One region of the Stenotrophomonas sp. YJH_SMC_25 genome, then DNA from elsewhere that is predicted to be linked to it. Evidence: riboswitches for the same ligand, from Rfam matches in the RefSeq annotation. Region 1 holds a riboswitch; the other holds the start of a gene.

What was found. A riboswitch is a leader RNA that binds a small molecule or an ion and turns the genes downstream of it on or off. The one in region 1 is predicted to bind glycine.
Region 2: linked by a shared signal. The riboswitch ahead of gcvP (aminomethyl-transferring glycine dehydrogenase) and the one ahead of AC5P7E_RS05445 (trimeric intracellular cation channel family protein) in region 1 are both predicted to bind glycine.

Annotation. Positions count from the first base shown of each region.
Region 1 covers NZ_JCAFSV010000003.1:141,419-151,119, reverse strand. The annotation lists gene AC5P7E_RS05465 (hypothetical protein) at 1-450, opposite strand, end outside; gene AC5P7E_RS05460 (nuclear transport factor 2 family protein) at 456-887, opposite strand; gene AC5P7E_RS05455 (hypothetical protein) at 956-1,372, opposite strand; gene AC5P7E_RS05450 (GIY-YIG nuclease family protein) at 1,520-1,795, opposite strand; glycine riboswitch at 1,836-1,925, shown strand; glycine riboswitch at 1,939-2,044, shown strand; gene AC5P7E_RS05445 (trimeric intracellular cation channel family protein) at 2,127-2,744, shown strand; gene AC5P7E_RS05440 (3-deoxy-7-phosphoheptulonate synthase) at 2,913-3,986, opposite strand; gene AC5P7E_RS05435 (hypothetical protein) at 4,282-4,539, opposite strand; gene AC5P7E_RS05430 (DUF6616 family protein) at 4,651-4,989, opposite strand; gene AC5P7E_RS05425 (DNA alkylation repair protein) at 5,037-5,777, opposite strand; gene AC5P7E_RS05420 (MarR family winged helix-turn-helix transcriptional regulator) at 5,774-6,274, opposite strand; gene AC5P7E_RS05415 (sensor histidine kinase) at 6,347-7,645, opposite strand; gene AC5P7E_RS05410 (response regulator) at 7,678-8,385, opposite strand; gene AC5P7E_RS05405 (pepsin/retropepsin-like aspartic protease family protein) at 8,492-9,421, shown strand; gene AC5P7E_RS05400 (serine hydrolase domain-containing protein) at 9,489-9,701, shown strand, end outside.
Region 2 covers NZ_JCAFSV010000001.1:563,393-573,093, forward strand. The annotation lists gene AC5P7E_RS02670 (hypothetical protein) at 620-1,012, opposite strand; gene AC5P7E_RS02675 (siderophore-interacting protein) at 1,081-1,977, opposite strand; gene AC5P7E_RS02680 (multidrug effflux MFS transporter) at 2,118-3,344, opposite strand; glycine riboswitch at 3,644-3,746, shown strand; gene gcvP (aminomethyl-transferring glycine dehydrogenase) at 3,809-6,676, shown strand; gene AC5P7E_RS02690 (VOC family protein) at 6,770-7,180, opposite strand; gene AC5P7E_RS02695 (amino acid permease) at 7,284-8,651, opposite strand; gene AC5P7E_RS02700 (helix-turn-helix transcriptional regulator) at 8,734-9,456, opposite strand; gene AC5P7E_RS02705 (catalase) at 9,571-9,701, shown strand, end outside.

The DNA.
Region 1 (9,701 bases):
CTTCATCGGGCCGCCGGGCGCCCGCCGTTTCGACCATGCGCGGCAGAAGTCCTCCTTCCTTGCGGTGTCGGCAATCTGCGCGGCACTCCAGTTGCGGGTAATCCAGATCGTCAGTGCCGTGCTGCTCAGATGCCAGCGCAGCATGTCGTGCCGTGGCTGTCGCCAAAGATGGCGGCGGGCAATCCAGAACGCCTCCCGTTCCACCTCTGGCACCTTCTTCTTCATCGCGTCGTCGTCGAAGAACTGCGCGGCGAAACTCCAGGGATTCATCGGCTGAAATCCTGTTCGCGGTTCACTGCTGCACGCAGCCACACCACTGGGCACACGGTCTGCTGGCTTCGGCCAACCGCCCACCAGGGCAAGCCCGAGCAGGTACAGCAGGCCAGGCAGCAGTGCGATGCCGGCGGCCAGTACGACGACGGAGACCCATGCCTTACCGGCGGCACGCATCGTGCTCACTTCGCCTTCGGTTTCGGGTACCACAACGCGTTGACGATGACCCAGCGCTGGTCAAAGCGCCCCATGTGGAAGTAATCGACGAACCACGGCGTTTCCAATCGCACCGAGGCGGCATTGCCGGTCACGTCCAGCACCGTGCAGCGGCGGTCCCATTGATCCTTCGGGGTTTTCAGCGCGCCCTGCTTCGTCAGCGCGACCAGTTCTTCCTTCGACATGCGGCGCAGGCCCAGCCGCTCGTCGGGCGTATCGCCGAGGACCGCGCGCTTGGCCAGGTCCGGGTGCAGGGAGCGGGCGACGCGCTGCGGGTCGGCCTCCAGCTGGCCGTCGACGTAGTCATGGCAGGTGGCTTCGATGGCCGCGAGGGTGGCCGGGTCGGCAGCGGGACTGGTTGACGCGGAGAGAGCGAACAACAGGGCGACGGTGGACATCCGGGTCTCCAGCGCTGAGGGCTGGGCGATCATGGCATATGCAAGCCGCATCCACGCATGGCGTGGATCTACGGCATCAGGCCCATTTCGTCGGTGCCCAGCTGCATGTACATGAACGCAGCGGCTTCTTCAGACATGGGCTGCCCCTGCGGGAAGCTGTCCAACCAGGCGGTGATGCGCGCATGGCGCCCCGCCAGCGCATCCATCAATGCCTGCTTTTCCGCGTCAGTGGCGCGCTCCCGCATTTCATTGCGAAGCACGTCATCGCCGATCCCCCACTTTTCCGCGAACGGGATCAGATCGACCAGATCGGGAGGGACCCGGTCACGACGCAGGTGGATCAGTTCGGGTGTCCTCGGGCCATACGCAGCCAGCTCAGCAGCGGTGCCGATCTGCCCATGCTGCAGTGGCGGTGGCGACGGTGCTTGGGTGCAGGCCAGAAGGGCCGCGCAGGCAGTCAACAGCAGTATCCCGCAGTTCTTCATCGGACGGATCCATGTGTCGATGGGTGTGGCGATCATGGCATGACTGGAAGCGCCCATCCACGCATGGCGTGGATCTACTGTAGAGCCGGGTCCATGCTCGGCTTCACCATCAGGCAGCAGCAACAACAGCCGAGCGTGGGCTCGGCTTTACAGAAGCGCAGGATCCGGCGCCTGCAGCCAGGCCAGCTTGCGTTCGCGCGGCTGCTGCTTGAGCTGCCATTCGGCCCGCGAGGCGGCGGCCCGGTCCGGGTACTCGCGCACGGCCAGCACCCGCAGCGGCGGCCGGGCCCGGGTGTAGCGCGCGCCCTTGCCAGCCTGATGGGTGGCGAAACGCGCGTCCACGTCGGTGCTGATGCCGGCGTAATAGCTGCCATCGCGACATTCGAGCAGGTACAGGAACCACGGGCGGAGGGACGGGGCCATGCCCGGATTATGCCGTGCTGCACTGCAGCGGATATACTGGCGCCCGAATGCAGGAGAGAGGCGCCGCGCTGGCGCCCGCCGAAGGCGCAGGCTCCCATGATCGCTCAGGCCGGTGGGCTGGAATCCCACCAACCATGCATTCGACTCGCCGAGCTGGAGAGAGGTCACCGGGCATGCCCGGGACGATCCGCCGAAGGGGCACGCGGCCCATGCCGCTGAACTCTCAGGCAAAAGGACAGCGGGAGCGGCACCGGTCATCGTCATCCCGTCATTGCGCAGGCAGTGGCGGTAGTCGCGCATGGCCGGCCCCACCGCGCCCGGAGCCTGCCCAATGCTGCTGTCCATCATCTACCTGATCGCCATTTCCGCCGAAGCCATGACCGGCGCGCTGTCCGCCGGCCGCCGCCGCATGGACCTGTTCGGCGTGGTCATGATCGCCTGCGTCACCGCCCTCGGTGGTGGTTCACTGCGCGACATCCTGCTCGGTCACTACCCGCTGGGCTGGGTGAAGCATCCCGAGTACCTGGGCTTCACCGTGTGCGCGGCGCTGATCGCCACCTGGGTGGCGCGCTGGATGCACCACTTCCGCCGCACCTTCCTGGTGCTCGATGGCCTGGGCCTGATCGCCTTCACCCTGATCGGCTGCTCGATCGCGCGCGAAGCCGGCCATGCGATGCCGATCGTGCTGATCGCCGGCATGCTGACCGGCGCGTTCGGCGGCGTGCTGCGCGACATCCTCTGCAACGAGGTGCCGCTGATCTTCCAGAAGGAGCTGTACGCGATCATCGCGCTGCTGACCGGCGCGGCCTACCTGTTGCTGCTGCACTGGGGCGTGGCCGACGCCACCGCGATCCTGTGCTGCCTCGGCGGCGGCTTCGCGCTGCGCCTGCTGGCGATCCACTACCGCTGGGAAATGCCGAAGTTCGTGTACCACGACGAAGTGCATTGAGGTTCGCGCGGCGGAATCCGCACCACCCCGGCGATGTACCTGGCGCTGTCGCTCATGCGCAGCGCCAGGCGCATCGCCGGTGCAGATGGGCCGGTCTCCAACTCCGACCGGCCCTGATCGCGGCCGCACCCCCGCAGGCGCTGGCCGCCATCCACACACGTGCCGCACTCAAGCGGCTTCGGACACCTTCACTTCGCGACGGGCGCGCACGGCCGCGGCCAGTCGCTCCAGCACCGTCACGGTGGTGTCCCAGTCGATGCAGCCATCGGTGATGCTCTGCCCGTAGACCAGCGGTTGGCCTTCCACCAGTTCCTGGCGACCACCGACCAGATGGCTCTCGATCATCACACCGACGATGCGCTGTTCACCGTCTTCCAACTGAACGGCGATGTCCTCGATCACCTTCGGCTGGTTGTCCGGGTTCTTCAGGCTGTTGGCATGGCTGGCGTCGATCATCAGGCGCGTCGGCAGCTTGGCCTTGGCCAGCGCCTGGCAGGCCTCGGCGACACTGCCTGCATCGTAGTTCGGCTGCTTGCCGCCGCGCAGGATCACATGGCAGTCCGGGTTGCCGGTGGTCGACACGATGGCGGTGCCACCCTGCTTGGTGACCGACAGGAAGTGATGCGGATTGGACGCCGCACCCACCGCGTCAGCGGCGATCTTCACGTTGCCATCGGTGCCGTTCTTGAAGCCGACCGGGCACGACAGCCCCGAGGCCAGTTCGCGGTGCACCTGGCTTTCGGTGGTGCGCGCACCAATGGCGCCCCAGGCCACCAGATCGGCGATGTATTGCGGCGAGATCACGTCGAGGAACTCGACGCCGGCCGGCAGGCCGAGCTTGTTGATGTCGCGCAGCAAGCCACGGGCGATGCGCAGGCCCTTGTCGATCCTGAAGCTGCCGTCCAGGTCCGGATCGTTGATCAGGCCCTTCCAGCCCACCGTGGTGCGCGGCTTCTCGAAGTACACGCGCATCACGATTTCAAGTTCCCCGGCCAGCGCGTCACGCAGCGGCTTCAGGCGCTGGGCGTACTCGATGGCGGCCTTCGGGTCGTGGATCGAGCATGGGCCAACCACCACTGCCAGGCGGTCGTCACGGCCATGCAGGATCTGGTGCAGGGCCGCGCGCGAGGCGCTGACGGTGTCGGAGGCTTCATCGTCACACGGCAGCATCGCCAGCAGCTGGGCAGGCGGTGTCAGCGGTTCGATGGTGCGGATACGCAGGTCGTCGGTGTGCGGGGGCATTGGGGGAGGTCTCCGGAACGTTGGGGGTCCCCAGCGTGGCAGCATGAAAAAAGCCGCCAGGTTCGCTGGCGGCTTTCGGGAATGCGTCTGAAGCTTTCTTCAGGGTGAGCGCAGTCCTTCCTCCGCCAGTGGCTTCGGAAAGTAATACCAGTAAAAGCGGGTGGCGGCTGCATTCATGGGTTGTATTGATAGCACAGCTTTTGCGCAGTGCAAAATGTTTCATCCGCAACTGGGGACGCGGTTCAGCGAGATGCGCGCCGGCCCTGCCCACGCGGCGGCAACCACGCAACGTCGCTCATTTGCCATGCACTTCCACGTCCAGCAGCAGGCCCTCATGGATGTCGGCCCAGCGTTCCAGCACGCGATCCAGTTCCTGCCGGGCCTCGTCCAGCTGCTCGGGGTTGAGCAGGGAACGCGCGGTGTAAAGATCGGAAACCAAGCGCCGCAGGGCCGATTCCTGGATGGCCACCGACGGCCCCTCCAGCCCCGGCAACTGCAACGCCGGGCTGTCGCCAAGAGGGCCGAACAGCGTGACCTGGAGCGTGCTCTGCATGATCGACTTTCCTGCGGATGGGCATGGGCAATGTCCTGTTTACCGCGTCTGGGTGACAGGCGCATGTGCCACCCATGCCCAGCACGGAATCTGCCGGCGTCTGCCGCGCCGCTACAAGGCGGCCAGGTCGGCAAGGTGCTGGGCCATGCTGTCCATCGCGCCTACCGCCTGGGTGGTGGTGAAGTACTCATGCCAGCCGGTAGCGGCAATGCCGGCCATCAACGCATCGACCTCCTCGCGACTTGCGCAGCGCCAGACCGCATAGAACTGCTCATCGCTGCCGTGCGGTACGCCCGAGGCAATGCGGCCCATCGCCAGCGGCGTGATGCGGACCGGATCGAACTGCTGCATGCCGGCGCCGATACGGGCGAAGAAGGCGTTCCGCTGCTCGGGCGGAAGTGTGGTCCAGGCAGGGGTGGCGGTGTAGAGCTCGATGAGGGTGTGCGACATGGTGGTTCTTCCTTGAGGGTTCGGGGGTTGCCGGCCAGCGGCCGGCACTACCGGAGCGAGCGCAGCGCGCGTTTGCGGATGTAGGCGTTGGCGTCGCTGTGGCGCTCATGCTGCCAACGCGTACACAGCTGGCGCAGCCACTGCGGCTGAGTCTTGCCGGCATCGTTGAGCCAGTTTCCGACCGAATCCTGCACATAGCGTTCCGGATCGTCGGCCAGTGCTTCCAGCAGCGCGGATGCATGTTCCGGGCGCTGCTTGAACAGTGCGATATGCGTGGCCCAGACACCGCGCGGACGCAGTGCTTCGCAGGCGAAGCGGCGCAGGTACGGCGATGTTTCCTGTGACCACGGTTGCAGGTGCTCCAGCGCCTGCAGTGGTGCGGCAACGATGTCCGTGCGTAGTGCCAGCCACGCCCATTCGCGCACACCGAAATGGGGGTCATCGGCCAGTGTGCGCATCTGCTGCAGTTTCCCTGCCAGCGTTGCGCGGGCATCGCTGCCGATCAGGTAGCAGGCCCAGCCACGCACGGTATCGGAGCTGTGATGCTGCCAAAGCGCAGGCGCCCCCTGCCCCGCCTCACGCAGCAGTTGCGCAGCCAGGGCCATGCGCAGCGTGATGCCCTTGCCTGAGGCGTCCCGCATGCGTTGCTGCGCCTCCGGTGCAAGCGCAGGCGCCACCACCTGCAGCAGCGCGGCAAAATCCACTGCCAGGCATTCTGCCAGATGGGTGGCGGGGACGCGGCCGGTGTTGAGTGCTTGCCGGCGTTCCGCAGGAATGGCCGTGCTCATGCTGCGGATTCCCGCCCGGCGTCCGTGTGCTGCCAGACCTTGTGCAGCAGCTGTGACAGCTGCTGCTGTTCATCAGCATCCAGGCCGTTGAACAGCCCACCGATCCATTGCGTGTGCTGCTCGAACAGCGATTCGGCCAAACGCTTTCCCGGTGCGGTCAGCACGATCTGCAGGCGGCGGCCATCCCCGTCATCGTTGCGACGCTGCAGCAGGCCTTCGCGCTGCAGGCCATCGAGCAGGCCGCTGATGGTGGCGCGGGTCACGCCGGCGCGCTCGGCCAGCACATGCGGCGGCAGTGCGCCACCGGCCCCGTGCAACAGGAACAGCACGATGAAGCGACCCTCGCTGAGCCCATGCGGTGCCAGCCGCGCGGCGCAGTCGCGATCGATCGACGAGGACAGCGAGAGCAGCTGGAAACACAGGCGCAGCGGCGCGATGTTGGCGTGACCGCGTCGCTGCGCTTCCTCGATCAGGGCATGGTGCTTGGCTTCGATCATCTCACGCACGTGATATGGTTAGGCGCCTAATCATACAGCAAAACAGCCGCTGCCTGTAAACCACAGCCGATATCAGGTGAACTTTCCCAGCAGCAGGCACGCAATCAGCCCGCCGCCCTCCCGGTGCAGCAGCTGCAGTTCGCCCGCGTGCCGCCTCGCCACATTGGCGGCCACTGCCAGCCCAAGTCCCGCTCCACCGGTGGTGCGACTACGAGAACGCTCGCTGCGCTGGAACGGTTGCAGCAGGCGTACTCGGTCGCCCTCGGCGATACCTGGGCCCCGATCCATCACCTCCAGCTGGACCCCTCGCTCAACCACGGCAAGCCGCAGTTCCATCGCCCCGGCATAGCGATCGGCATTGTCGATAAGGTTGTCGAACGCGCGCCGAAGCAGCAGCGCGTCGCCGTGCCAGGGCAGACTGTCCGGCCCCTGGATGGAGATCTCGACACCGCGCAGCAACGCTGCCTGCACGCACTCCTCCAGCAGCGCGGCCAGATCCAGCGGGCGCATCTGCAACGGCTGCAATTCGCCGCGTGCGTAATCGAGCACCTGCTCGATCATCGTGTCCATGCGCTCGATGTCCGCCACCATCCGGGCCGCCTGTGGTGTGGGCGCGAACTCGGCGCGCAGTCGCAGGCCGGTCAATGGTGTGCGCAGGTCGTGCGCCACTGCAGCCAGCATATGGGTCATGTCCTGGGCCTGCGCACGCAGGCGCTCTCGACCGGTGCCGATCGCGGCGGCCAGCATCTGTACCTCGCGCGGGCCATCATCCGGCAGGGGCGTGTCGGCTTGCAGGTCCACACGTGCACTGGCATCGGCCAAGCGTCGTAGTGGACGCCCCAGCCGGATCGATGCCCACGCCGCCAGCGGCGCCAGCAACACGGCACCGCCCAGCAGCGCCAGTATCACCTGTCGCCGCCAAGCTGCCAGATCACTGTGATCGCTGCCGACCACCTGCCATCGGCCATCGGCCTGGCGCACGCCCAGTTCAAACGGCGGCCATTGCATCGCGGTCAGCAGCGCGGCCTGCGCCTTCAGTACACCGACCCGCGCCGTGCCGTCGAGCACAGCGCCGCCTTCGATGACCTGCACATCAGGCGCCTTGCCCTGTCCGCTCCAGACCAGGCGCACCTCCTTCGCCGGCAAACCCAGCTGCAGCGCCGCCAACTGGGTGAGCCAGTCACTGGCACTGCCCTGTGGTGGCGCATCCTGCGTCGCCAGATGCAGGCCCAGTGGTGCCGCGGCCTGCTCCCCCCGCAGCACCTGCACGGCCTGGTCCAACCGCATCGGTGGCGGCGCGGGCCGAGGCATCCAGCCAACCACGGCCACGCTGACCAGTGTCGCCAGCAGCAGGCTGGCCAGGGCCAGCATCGTGATCCAACGCGCGGTCGGCCACCGGCTGTTCACAGCACCTGTACCTCGGCGTGGAAGCGATAGCCTTCGCCACGCGATGTCTGCACCAGGGCTTCCGCACCGGGTGAGGCCTGCCCGAGCTTGCGGCGCAGGCGGCTGATCGCCAGGTCGATCGCGCGGTCGACGCTGTCACTCGGTTCGCCACGGCTCAGCTGCAGCAGCTGCTCGCGCCCCAGCACCCGCCCGGGGCGTTCGGCCAGCGCCAGCAACAGGCTGAATTCACCACGGCTGAGCACCAGCTCGTTCCCATCCGGCGCCAGCAGGCGACGTTGTTCCGGCAGCAACCGCCAACCAGAAAAGCGCAGTTCACTGGCTACCTGCGCGCGCAGCTTGTCCTGCCGGCGCAGCAGCGCGCGTACCCGCGCCAGCAGCTCGCGCGGATCGAACGGCTTGGCCAGATAGTCGTCCGCGCCCATCTCCAGGCCGATCACCCTGTCCGGTGCGCTGCCCATCGCCGACAGCATCAGGATCGGAATGGCCCGTGCCTGCAGCCGGCGGCAGACCGACAGGCCATCCTCACCGGGCATCATCCAGTCGAGGATGATCACGTCCGGGCGATCGACCTGCAGCAGCACGTCCAGCGCCGTCGCGTCCGCTGCCACCCGTACCTGGTAGCCATGCAGCAACAGGCAATCGGCGATGGCATCACGGATGCTGGCGTCGTCATCGACAACGATGACACGGGCGGGAGTCGTCATGCAGGCAGTATCAGGCAGGTCTGTATCAGGACGGTATCAACGCCGATGTTCCCGCGATACGCCGCTGCGCGCCAATGGTCACCCATGATCACTGCGGAGACCTGCCTTGCGCCTCATCCCATTCGTCCTGCTTGCTGCCCCGCTGGCTGCGCTGGCGTCCGATTCCCCCGAACACATCCTGCCGATGTGGATGCAGGGCGGTCATCCGGCCGTGGCCGTGTCGCTGGACGGGCGTGCCGAACCGCTGCGCTTCGTGGTCGACAGCGCGGCAGGCGCCACGCTGGTCGATGACCGCGTCGTGCGGCGCTACGGTCTGGGAGATGCGGATGCGGAGGTATCACAGGCCCAAGGGGCAAGTGCAGCCTCCGCGCGGCTGCAGCGCATACGCAGAACGTCCTGGCAGCTGGGCAGTTGGCAGCTGCAGGCCCAAGCCATGAAGGTCGATCTGTCGTCGTTGCCGAAGGACGATGATCCGGCCATTGACGGCTTGATCGGCAACGATCTGACCGGACGCTGGGACACCCGTTGGGACTTCGGCCGCAATCAACTGGCGCTGTGGACACCCGGCGGATTGAACCTGGAAGGACCGGGTTGCCAGCCCAATGCGCTGCCCGGACGCACTGACGGCCTGCGCCAGTTCGGCTTCATCATGCTTGCACTGGGCGCGCCCGCGGTGGACGCCATCGCCGTGGTCGACACCGGTGCCGCGCAGACCGTCCTCAACGCCGAAGCAGCCCGCGCACTGGGGCTGCGCACCGACGGCAGCGACGCACGGGTGCGGGTGCGTGAAAAGGGCACCGAAGGCCTGGGCGGCGGAAAGCAGGCAACCTGGCTCTACACCCTGCCCGGCATGACCGGCAACGGCTGGCAGCACCCATCGATGGAGGTCCGCATCAGCGAACTGCCAGTGTTCAAGGCGATCGGCCTGGAGGGCCGGCCGGCGCTGATCCTTGGTGCGGATGCAATGCGCGGCGGCCAGGTGGACATCGGTGCCGGCGCGTCCCGGATCTGCCTGCGCCAGCCGCAGGCCAGCTGACATCCGGCAATGACGCCAGCGGCAGCCTGGCGTAGCATCACCGTGCGCCCCACCAGGAATTCCACGCATGTGCCGTGCTGCCCTGATGTTGCTGACGCTGTTCCCGCTGGCCGTGCTGGCTGCACCTCCCCCGGTACCCTCGCCGGCCCGCATCGATGCCGAAGCGCAGCGGTTGATGCAGGCCGCACAGGCGCGCGGCATGGCACTGGCGGTGATCGACGGCGGCAAGGTGGTGCACGTCGCCGCCTACGGCGAGCGCAATACCGCAGGCGAGCCACTG
Region 2 (9,701 bases), on a different contig from region 1:
GAAAGGATCCGCCCCTTTCCGGTAGTGCCGGCCGCTGGCCGGCAACTCCGCGATGAAGACCCAACGGGCAGCCGGCCAGCGGCCGGCTCTACCGAAACGGCAGTCAAAGGCCAGATGTGCGGCTGGCAGGCCAACGCGGCCCCGGCGACGAAATGAAAAAAGGGGCGGATCCGAAAGGATCCGCCCCTTTCCGGTAGTGCCGGCCGCTGGCCGGCAACTACGCGATGAAGACCCAACAGGCAGCCGGCCAGCGGCCGGCTCTACCGAAACAGCAGTCAAAGGCCAGATGTGCGGCTGGCAGGCCAACGCGGCCCCGGCGGCGAAATAAAAAAAGGGGCGGATCCGCGAGGATCCGCCCCTTTCTGGTAGTGCCGGCCGCTGGCCGGCAACTGCACGGTGGAAATCCGTCTGGCAGTCGGCCAGCGGCCGGCTCTACCGAAACAGCAGTCAAAGGCCAGATGTGCGGCTGGCAGGCCAACGCGGCCCCGACGGCGAAATGAAAAAAGGGGCGGGTCCGAAAGGATCCGCCCCTTTCCGGTAGTGCCGGCCGCTGGCCGGCAACTACGCGATGAAGACCCAACGGGCAGCCGGCCAGCGGCCGGCTCTACCGCAACAGCGGTCAGCTGTTCTTCTTCGCGGCCATCGCTGCGGCCAGCTCGGCCTTGAATTCCTCGAAGGTCTGGCCCTTCTCCCTGGCTTCGGCCTGTGCGGCATCGCGCAGTGCATCGGAGTACATCAGGCGCACCGGCGTGCCGTTGCGCTCGTGCAGTTCACCGGCCTGCATGATCAGCGCCAGCACCTGCGCAGCGCTCTCGCTGTGGCCCGCGATGCGGCCGTCCATGCCCAGTACCCATTCGCCGTCGCGGCGCACGACACCGGCCAGCAGGGTGCGCTGTGCATCGCGCAGTTCCGCATGCGGCTCCACCGGCGAGGCCTGCGCGGCGGCCTTGTTGGCGGCCTGCTTTTCCTGGCGACGGCGCTGGTCGCGGCGGGTCTTGGAGCTGGTGGACATGGTGCGGTACCGCTGCGAAGGGGGGCGCAAGGATAGCGCACCCCGCCCGCAGCACCGCTTCACACCCCTCAGTCCAGCACTTTGCCGTGCCGCCAGTAGCCCATGAAGGTGATCGCGCGGCGGTCCAGCCCGCAATCACGCACCAAGTGGCGGCGGATCGCCATCACCGCCCCCGCCTCGCCCGCCACCCAGGCATACAGCGGCCCGGCCACACCGGTTTCGGCCTGCTCCCAGAGGATCTGCGTATCGACGTCGATCTCCTCCAGCGCATCGCCGGCAGTCACGCCCGAGGTCGCTGCCAACCGCGCCTGGACCGCCTGCAGCAACCGCTGTCCGTAGGCGGCCTGCCCGCGCGGCAGCCAGACCAGCTCGGCGCTGGAGGGCGCCCTCAGGTGCACCGCATCACCGGCCTGCGCCACCTCCAGCAGCGCCAGCGTGCGCGGTGGGTCGACCATGGCCGCCAGCTCCTCGAGGATGCCGGCCACCGCAGGCAACGCGGTTTCATCGGCCACCAGCAGCACCTGGCCGACACCGGCCGGTGGCTTCCACTCCCAGCCCTCGCTGCTCCCGGCACAGTCGGCGTCCGGGGCCAGCAGCACCACGCGGTCGCCAGGGCGGGCGTGCATGGCCCAGCGCGAGGCGGGGCCGGTTTCGCCATGGATGACGAAATCGACGTCGACCTCGCCCTGCTCGGCGCGCAACTGGCGGATGGTGTAGGTACGCATCGGCGGGCGCTTGTCGTCCGGCAGGGCCCGGTAGCGTGGGTACCAGTCTTCACCGCTGGGGACCTGCGGCACCTCCTGGCCGGGCAAGGGGAAGAACACCTTGATGCGCTGGTCAGGGCCTTCGGTCTTCATCCGCGCCACGTCGGCACCGGTGAACACCATGCGGTCCAGGGAAGGGGAAAGAACGCGGCGCTCCTTCAGCGCCACCTCGAACAGGCGGTAGGTCTGCTGCGCAGCCATGGGGAACCTCATGCAACGACATCGGATTGGCTGGCTGTCGTGCATCCACGCACCGGCTGGCTGGAGTGCCCAGCCTAGTCCGGTCGTTCCTCTTCGCAAGCGTTGCGGGCAAAGCGGCCGGCCCTCCCCCTGCGCGCTGCTCAATGGCCCGTGCAGGCCGCCTGTGCCGCGCGTTCACGCTGGTGTTCCCAGTACCAGAACACGAAGCCGGCGGCGAAGAACGCGGCCTGCCCCAGCGCCAGGTGCAGCGGGCTGGCGCTGAGCAGCGGCGACACCACGCCGGCCACCACCGTGCTGATCATCAGCTGCACGAAGGCCTGCAGCGACGAAGCCAGGCCGCGCTGGTGCGGGTACATGTCCAGCACCGCCAGCGCCAGGATCGGGAAGATCAATGCCATGCCCATGCCGCCCAGGAAGATCGGCAGCACCGCCCACGGCAGCACGAACTGCGGCGACAGCGCCACGTAGCCGACATTCAGCAGCACCGACAGCGCACACAGGCCGAAACCAATGGACACCTGGCGGGTGGGCGTGGTGTGCCCGGCCATGCGCCCGGACAGGAACGAGCCGGTGGTCATGCCGCCGATGGTGGGGATGAACAGCCAGGCAAAACCACCCTCGCCCAGATGCAGGTGCTGCATCACGAACACCGGCGCCGAGGAGATGTACAGGAAAATGCCGCCGAAACCGATGCTGCCGGCCAGCGCCAGGCGCAGGAACCGCGGGTTGAAACCGATGCGCACGTAATCACGCAGCAGCACGCGCGGTGACAACGGCACCCGTGCCTCCACCGGATGGGTTTCCGGCAGGTAGCGTGCAGTGGCCGCCAGCAGGAGCAGCGCAAACACCACCAGGAACCAGAAAATCAGTGGCCAGCCGGCGCCACTGAGCAGGATCCAGCCGCCAATGATCGGTGCGATGGCCGGAGCGATGCCGAACAGCATCGATACCTGGCTCATCAGGCGCTGCGCGTCGTGTCCGTGGTACAGGTCGCGGATCACCGCGCGGCCGACGATCATGCCGACGCCTGCTGACAGGCCCTGCAGCGCACGGAACGCCAGCAGCGTGGTCAGGTCGGTGGACAGCGCGCAGCCGACCGAAGCGCCGACGAACACCACCAGGCCACCGAGGATCACCCGCTTGCGGCCCCAGGCGTCGGACAGCGGGCCGTGCGCAAGGCTCATCAGGCCGTAGAACAGCAGGTACACGCTGATGGTCTGCTGCACCGCCACCTCGTCCACCGCCAGGCGCTGGGCCAGCTGCGGGAACGCCGGGAAGATGGTGTCGATCGAGAACGGACCGAACATGGCCAGGCCGGCGAGTAGCAGGGCCATGCGGCGGGTGGAGGGAGCAACAGCGGCGGTCATGGGAAAGGCGTCCGGCAGGGCCATGCGCGGCACGCACGGCGGGCGCCGGTCCCCTGCAGCAGGGACGGCGCCAGATGAATTCGGGTATCCGCCCATCATAGGTGGGGATTGCGCCTGATGCCATGCATCAGTGCACAAAACGCACGGACGGGCCATCGGCCATTCAGGCGCGGCCTCCAGGACCGAAGGCGGCCGCCGCGCCCGCAACGGGCTATAATCGGCGGGCAACACGGTGGGAGAAGCGGAATACCGCTGCCGAAGGCGCAACGCCCGTAATCGCTCAGGCCCGATACCACCCGTAACACAACTCTGGAGAGACCGGTTCGATCCGGCGCCGAAGGGGCACGAAGCTGCGGTCCGCCGCGCTTTTAAACTCTCAGGCAAAAGGACAGAGGGGCGCCCCGCAGACCGCCGACCGGCGGCTTGTGCCCGTGCGTGTGCCCTTTCCTGACGGATCCTTCGCCATGTCCCAGAACACCCCTTCCCTGCGTGAGCTCGAGCACCACAACGCGTTCGTCGAGCGCCACATCGGCCCCAACGACGCCGAGATCGCGCAGATGCTCGACGTCGTCGGCCACGCGTCGCTGGATGCGATGACCGACGCCATCGTGCCGGCCAAGATCAAGTCGCCGGCACCGCTGGCACTGCCGGAGTCGATGACCGAAGTGCAGGCACTGGCGAAGATCCGTGCGATCGCCGACAAGAACACCGTGCTGCGCAGCTTCATCGGCCAGGGTTACTACGGTACCCACACGCCGAACGTGATCCTGCGCAACATCCTGGAAAACCCGGCGTGGTACACCGCCTACACCCCGTACCAGGCGGAAATCTCGCAGGGCCGCATGGAAGCGCTGATCAACTTCCAGACCCTGTGCGCCGACCTGACCGGCATGGAAATCGCCAACGCCTCGCTGCTGGACGAAGCCACCGCCGCCGCCGAAGCGATGACCCTGGCCAAGCGTTCGGCCAAGTCGAAGTCGGACACCTTCTTCGTGCACGACGCCGTGCACCCGCAGACCCTGGAACTGCTGCGTACCCGCGCCGAGCCCATGGGCATCGTGCTGCGCGTCGGCACCCCGGCCGAAGCACTGGAAGCGGAAGCGTTCGGCCTGCTGCTGCAGTATCCGGACACCTTCGGCCAGGTCGGCGACTACAAGGCGCTGGTCGATGCCGTACACGCACGCGGCGGCCTGGTGGCCGTGGCCACCGACCTGCTGGCCCTGACCCTGCTGGCTGCCCCGGGCGAATGGGGCGCGGACATCGTGGTCGGCAACAGCCAGCGTTTCGGCGTGCCGTTCGGCTTCGGTGGCCCGCACGCCGCCTTCATGGCCTGCCGTGACGCCTACAAGCGCTCGATGCCGGGCCGCCTGATCGGCGTTTCGATCGATGCCCAGGGCAACCCGGCCTACCGCCTGACCCTGCAGACCCGCGAACAGCACATCCGCCGCGAGAAGGCCACCTCCAACATCTGTACCGCACAGGTGCTGCTGGCGGTGATGGCCTCGATGTACGCCGTTTACCACGGCCCGGAAGGCCTGACCCGCATTGCCCGCCGCACGCACCGCCTGGCCTCGATCCTGGCCGCAGCGCTGCGCAATGCCGGCGTGCAGGTCGGTGGCGACTTCTTCGACACCCTGCACGTCACCGGCGTGCATGCCGATGAAATCCATGCCAAGGCACGCGCCGCCGGTTACAACCTGCGCGCGATCGACAGCGACTCGGTCGGCATCAGCCTGGACGAGACCACCACCCGCGCCGACATCGTCGCCGTGGCTGCGGTGTTCGGTGCCTCGCTGGAGGTCGACGCGCTGGATGCCAGCACCGCCGACGCGCTGCCGACCGGCCTGCTGCGCCAGTCCGCGTTCCTGACCCACCCGGTGTTCAACACCCACCACAGCGAGCACGAACTGCTGCGCTACCTGCGTTCGCTGGCCGACAAGGACCTGGCGATGGACCGCACGATGATCCCGCTGGGTTCGTGCACCATGAAGCTCAACGCCACCGCCGAGATGATCCCGGTGACCTGGCCGGAGTTCTCGCAGATCCACCCGCTGGTGCCGGCCGACCAGGCGCTGGGCTACAAGGAACTGATCGACACGCTGGAAGCGATGCTGGTCGAATGCACCGGCTACGACGCGGTCAGCCTGCAGCCGAACTCCGGTGCACAGGGCGAGTACGCCGGCCTGCTGGCGATCCGCGCCTACCACCGCTCGCGCGGCGAAGGCCACCGCGACATCTGCCTGATCCCGGATTCGGCGCACGGCACCAACCCGGCCTCGGCGCAGATGTGCGGCATGAAGGTGGTGGTCACCAAGACCGATGCCAACGGCAATGTCGATGTTGAAGACATCCGCCTCAACGCCGAGAAGTACAGCGACCGCCTGGCCGCGATCATGATGACCTACCCGTCCACGCACGGCGTGTTCGAGGAAGAGGTGGTCGAGATCTGCGAGATCATCCACCAGCACGGCGGCCAGGTGTACACCGACGGCGCCAACATGAACGCCCTGGTCGGCGTGGCCAAGCCCGGCAAGTGGGGTTCGGACGTTTCGCACCTGAACCTGCACAAGACCTTCTGCATCCCGCACGGCGGCGGCGGCCCGGGCGTCGGCCCGTGCGCGGTCAAGGAACACCTGGCCCCGTTCCTGCCGGGCAAGCTGGGTGACAACGGCCCGGTCGGCATGGTCAGCGCCGCCAGCTTCGGCAGCGCCTCGATCCTGCCGATCAGCTGGATGTACATCGCGATGATGGGCCGCGAAGGCCTGCGTAAGGCCACCCAGGTCGCGCAGCTCAACGCCAACTACATCGCCAAGCGCCTGGCCCCGCACTTCAAGACCCTGTACACCGGCCGCAACGGCCTGGTGGCACACGAGTGCATCCTAGACGTACGCCCGCTGGAGAAGACCAGCGGCATCGGCGCCGAGGACGTCGCCAAGCGCCTGATCGACTTCGGCTTCCACGCCCCGACCCTGAGCTTCCCGGTGGCCGGCACGCTGATGGTCGAACCGACCGAGAGCGAATCGCTGCACGAGCTGGACCGCTTCATCGACGCGATGATCCAGATCCGCGAGGAGATCACCGCGATCGAAGACGGCCGTCTGGACCGCGAGGACAACCCGCTGAAGAACGCGCCGCACACCGCCACCGCGGTGACCGCCAGCGAGTGGACCCACGCCTACCCGCGCGAACTGGCTGCCTTCCCGCTGGCCAGCCTGAAGCAGAGCAAGTACTGGCCGCCGGTGGCGCGCGTCGACAACGTGTACGGCGACAAGAACGTGATGTGCGCCTGCATCCCGGTCGATGCCTACAAGGATGATGAAGTCGAGGCTTGATTCCTCGCGGCATCGGTAAAGAGAACGGCCCGCGCAAGCGGGCCGTTTTCATGAGGGCGGGTGGACCAGGGTCCACATCCACGGTAATCCCGATCACGGGTCCGGCATCTGCCCCAGGCTCAACTGCCACGACACGCCGAAGCGATCCTGTACCCAGCCGTAGCGGTTGCTGAAGTCATAGTCGCCCACCGGCATCAGCCAGTGGCCGCCCTCGCCCAGCACGCGCGCGGCGCGCTCGAACTGCTCGGCGCCGGAGCACTCGACGAACAGCGAGATCGACGGGCTGAAGGTGAAATCGTGCACGTCCAGGCTGTCAAAGCACAGGTAGTGGGTGCCACCGAGCAGGAAGATGGCCTGTCGGACCTGCCCGGGCACGCCGGCACCGGCGCCGTCCGGATGGCGCTGCATTGCCAGCAGGCGGAAATCGGCGAAGGCCTCGGCGTACAGGGCCAGGGCGGCCTCGGCCTGGCCGGTAAACATCAGGAAGGGGCGACTGCGCAGCATGCGGTACTCCCGGTCGACGGGCCGATGACGGCCCACACGATCAGGATGGCACGGCGGATGTGCAGCCCCCGTGGTAGTGCCGGCCGCTGGCCGGCAGCTTCAGTCACGCCTCGCGCATGCGCCGCGCGATGGCGCTGCCGGCGGCGATCGTGGCGGTCAGCGCCACCATCGACAGGAACTGCAGGCGGGTGTGCGACTCGCTCAGCAGCAGGCCGAAGATCAGCGCCAGGATCGCCAGCGCGCAGCAGGTCAGCCACGGGAAGCCCGCCATGCGGAACGGCAGCCGGGTACCCAGGCGATCCGCGCGGCGCCGCAACACCAGTTGCGAGACCAGCGACAGCGTCCACACCAGCAGGCAGGTGGAACCGACGATGTTCAGCAGCACCGGCAGCACCCGGTCCGGGAACAGCAGTTCCATCACCGTGGCGGCGAAACCGAACAGCACGCTGGCCAGCACGGCAATCACCGGCACCTGGCGCGGATCGGTCCAGCCCAGCACCGCCGGCGCTTCGCGGCGCTGCGCCAGTGAATACATCATGCGCGAGGCGCCGTAGAGGTTGGCATTGAGTGCCGACAGCAGCGCGATCACCGCGATCAGGGTGATGGCGGTGCCGGCGCCCGGAATACGGGCAATGTCCAGCACGGCGGCGAACGGCGACTTCAACGCTTCGCTGGTCCACGGCACGACGGCGATGATCACGCTCAGCGAGCCGATGTAGAACACCAGGATGCGCCACGCCACGGTGCGGATGGCACGGGCGATGCTGCGCTCCGGATCTTCAGTCTCTGCCGCCGCAACGGCGACGATCTCGGTGCCACCGAAGGCAAAAACGACAACCAGCAGTGCAGCGCCAATACCGGCCAGGCCCTTCGGTGCGAAGCCACCATGCTCGGTGAAGTTGCTCAGGCCCGGCGAGGTCACCTGCGGCAGCCAGCCCATCAGCAGCGCCACGCCGATGGCGATGAAGGCCAGGATCGCCGCCACCTTGAGGATGGCGAACCAGAATTCGAACTCGCCGAAGTTCTTCACCCCGAGCAGGTTGATCGCGGTGAAGAACAGCATGAAGGCCAGCGCCGCCATCGGTACAGGTACTGCTGGCCAGACGGTGGCCAGCAGCCCGGCCGCTCCCACCGCCTCGGCGGCGATCACGATCACCAGCTGCACCCACCACAACCAGCCGACGGTGGCACCGGCGGTGGCGCCCATGGCATCGGCGGCATAGACCGAGAACGCGCCGCTGGTCGGTTTGGCCGCCGCCATTTCGCCCAGAGCGTTCATCACGATGATCACCAGCGCGCCGGCGACCAGATACGACACCAGGACCGCCGGACCGGCCGCCTGCACACCCACGCCCGAGCCGAGGAACAGGCCGGCACCGATGGCGCTGCCCAGGCCCATCATGATCAGCTGGCGGGGCTTGAGCGAATGTCCGAGGCGGGACGGCGAAGCGGTCGGAATCGAGTTGGGCATCGGCAGGGCTGGCGGCGGGCTACAGGGGCGACACCTTACCCTGTCCCATGCCCGCGGGGATAGGCACAGCGCAGCAGGCGGCTCAGGCCAGTGCCGGCTCTCCGACACTGCCACCAATACGGGCGCGGTAGGCACGCGGCGAGAAACCGGTTTCAGCCTTGAACTTGCGGGTAAAGGCGCTCTGGTCGCTGAAACCGCAGGCCTGGCCGATGCTGGCGATGCTCTCGTCACCGTGCAGCAGGTGCATGGCCATCTGGATCCGCAGCCGGGTCAGCACCTGCTGCGGGGTCATCTGGAACACCTTGCGGAAGCTGCGCTCCAGCTTGGACAGCGAGAAGCCGGTGATGTCCAGCAGGGTCTGCATGCGCACGTTTTCGGCGTAGTGCGCGTTGAGGTGGGCCAGCGCCAGCCGCAGCTGCTCGTACTGGGTACCCAGGCTGTCCTTCTGGCCAAGGTCGCGGGAAATGCCGATCAGGCCCTCGATGGCCCCATCGACCACCAGCGGGCGCTTGCAGGTCAGGCACCAGCCCGGTTCGCGGTTGGCGAACAGGTGCAGCTCCATCAGGTTCTCGATCACCTCACCGGCCAGCACGCGGGCGTCCTGGTCCACGTAGTCGGCGCTCAGCCCGGTCGGGTAGATCTCCGCCGCGGTACGCCCGATCACGTCCTTGCGGGCGCGCAGGCCCAGCCGCCGCAGCATGGTCTGGTTGACGTGGGTGTAACGCCCCTGAAGGTCCTTGATGAAGAACAGCACATCCGGGATGGCGTCGAACAGGGCTTCGATGTCGGCGGGCTCGACTCGCATGGAGCAAGCATACCCGAGCCTGCTTTTGCCTGTACGTTCACCTTTGCCGGACCTCGGTTTAACGGGCCCGGTTCCAGTGTCGTGGTTCTCTTTGAGCATCCGGAGCCAACGTCAATGGCCGCCAGCAAGCCGACCGGCAAGCGCGCAACCACCCACGCCGAGAACCACCACCGCGGCAACGGCGATGAACTGCACCAGCAGGCCGGGGGCAGTCATCCGGCGATGACCACCGATCAGGGCATCCC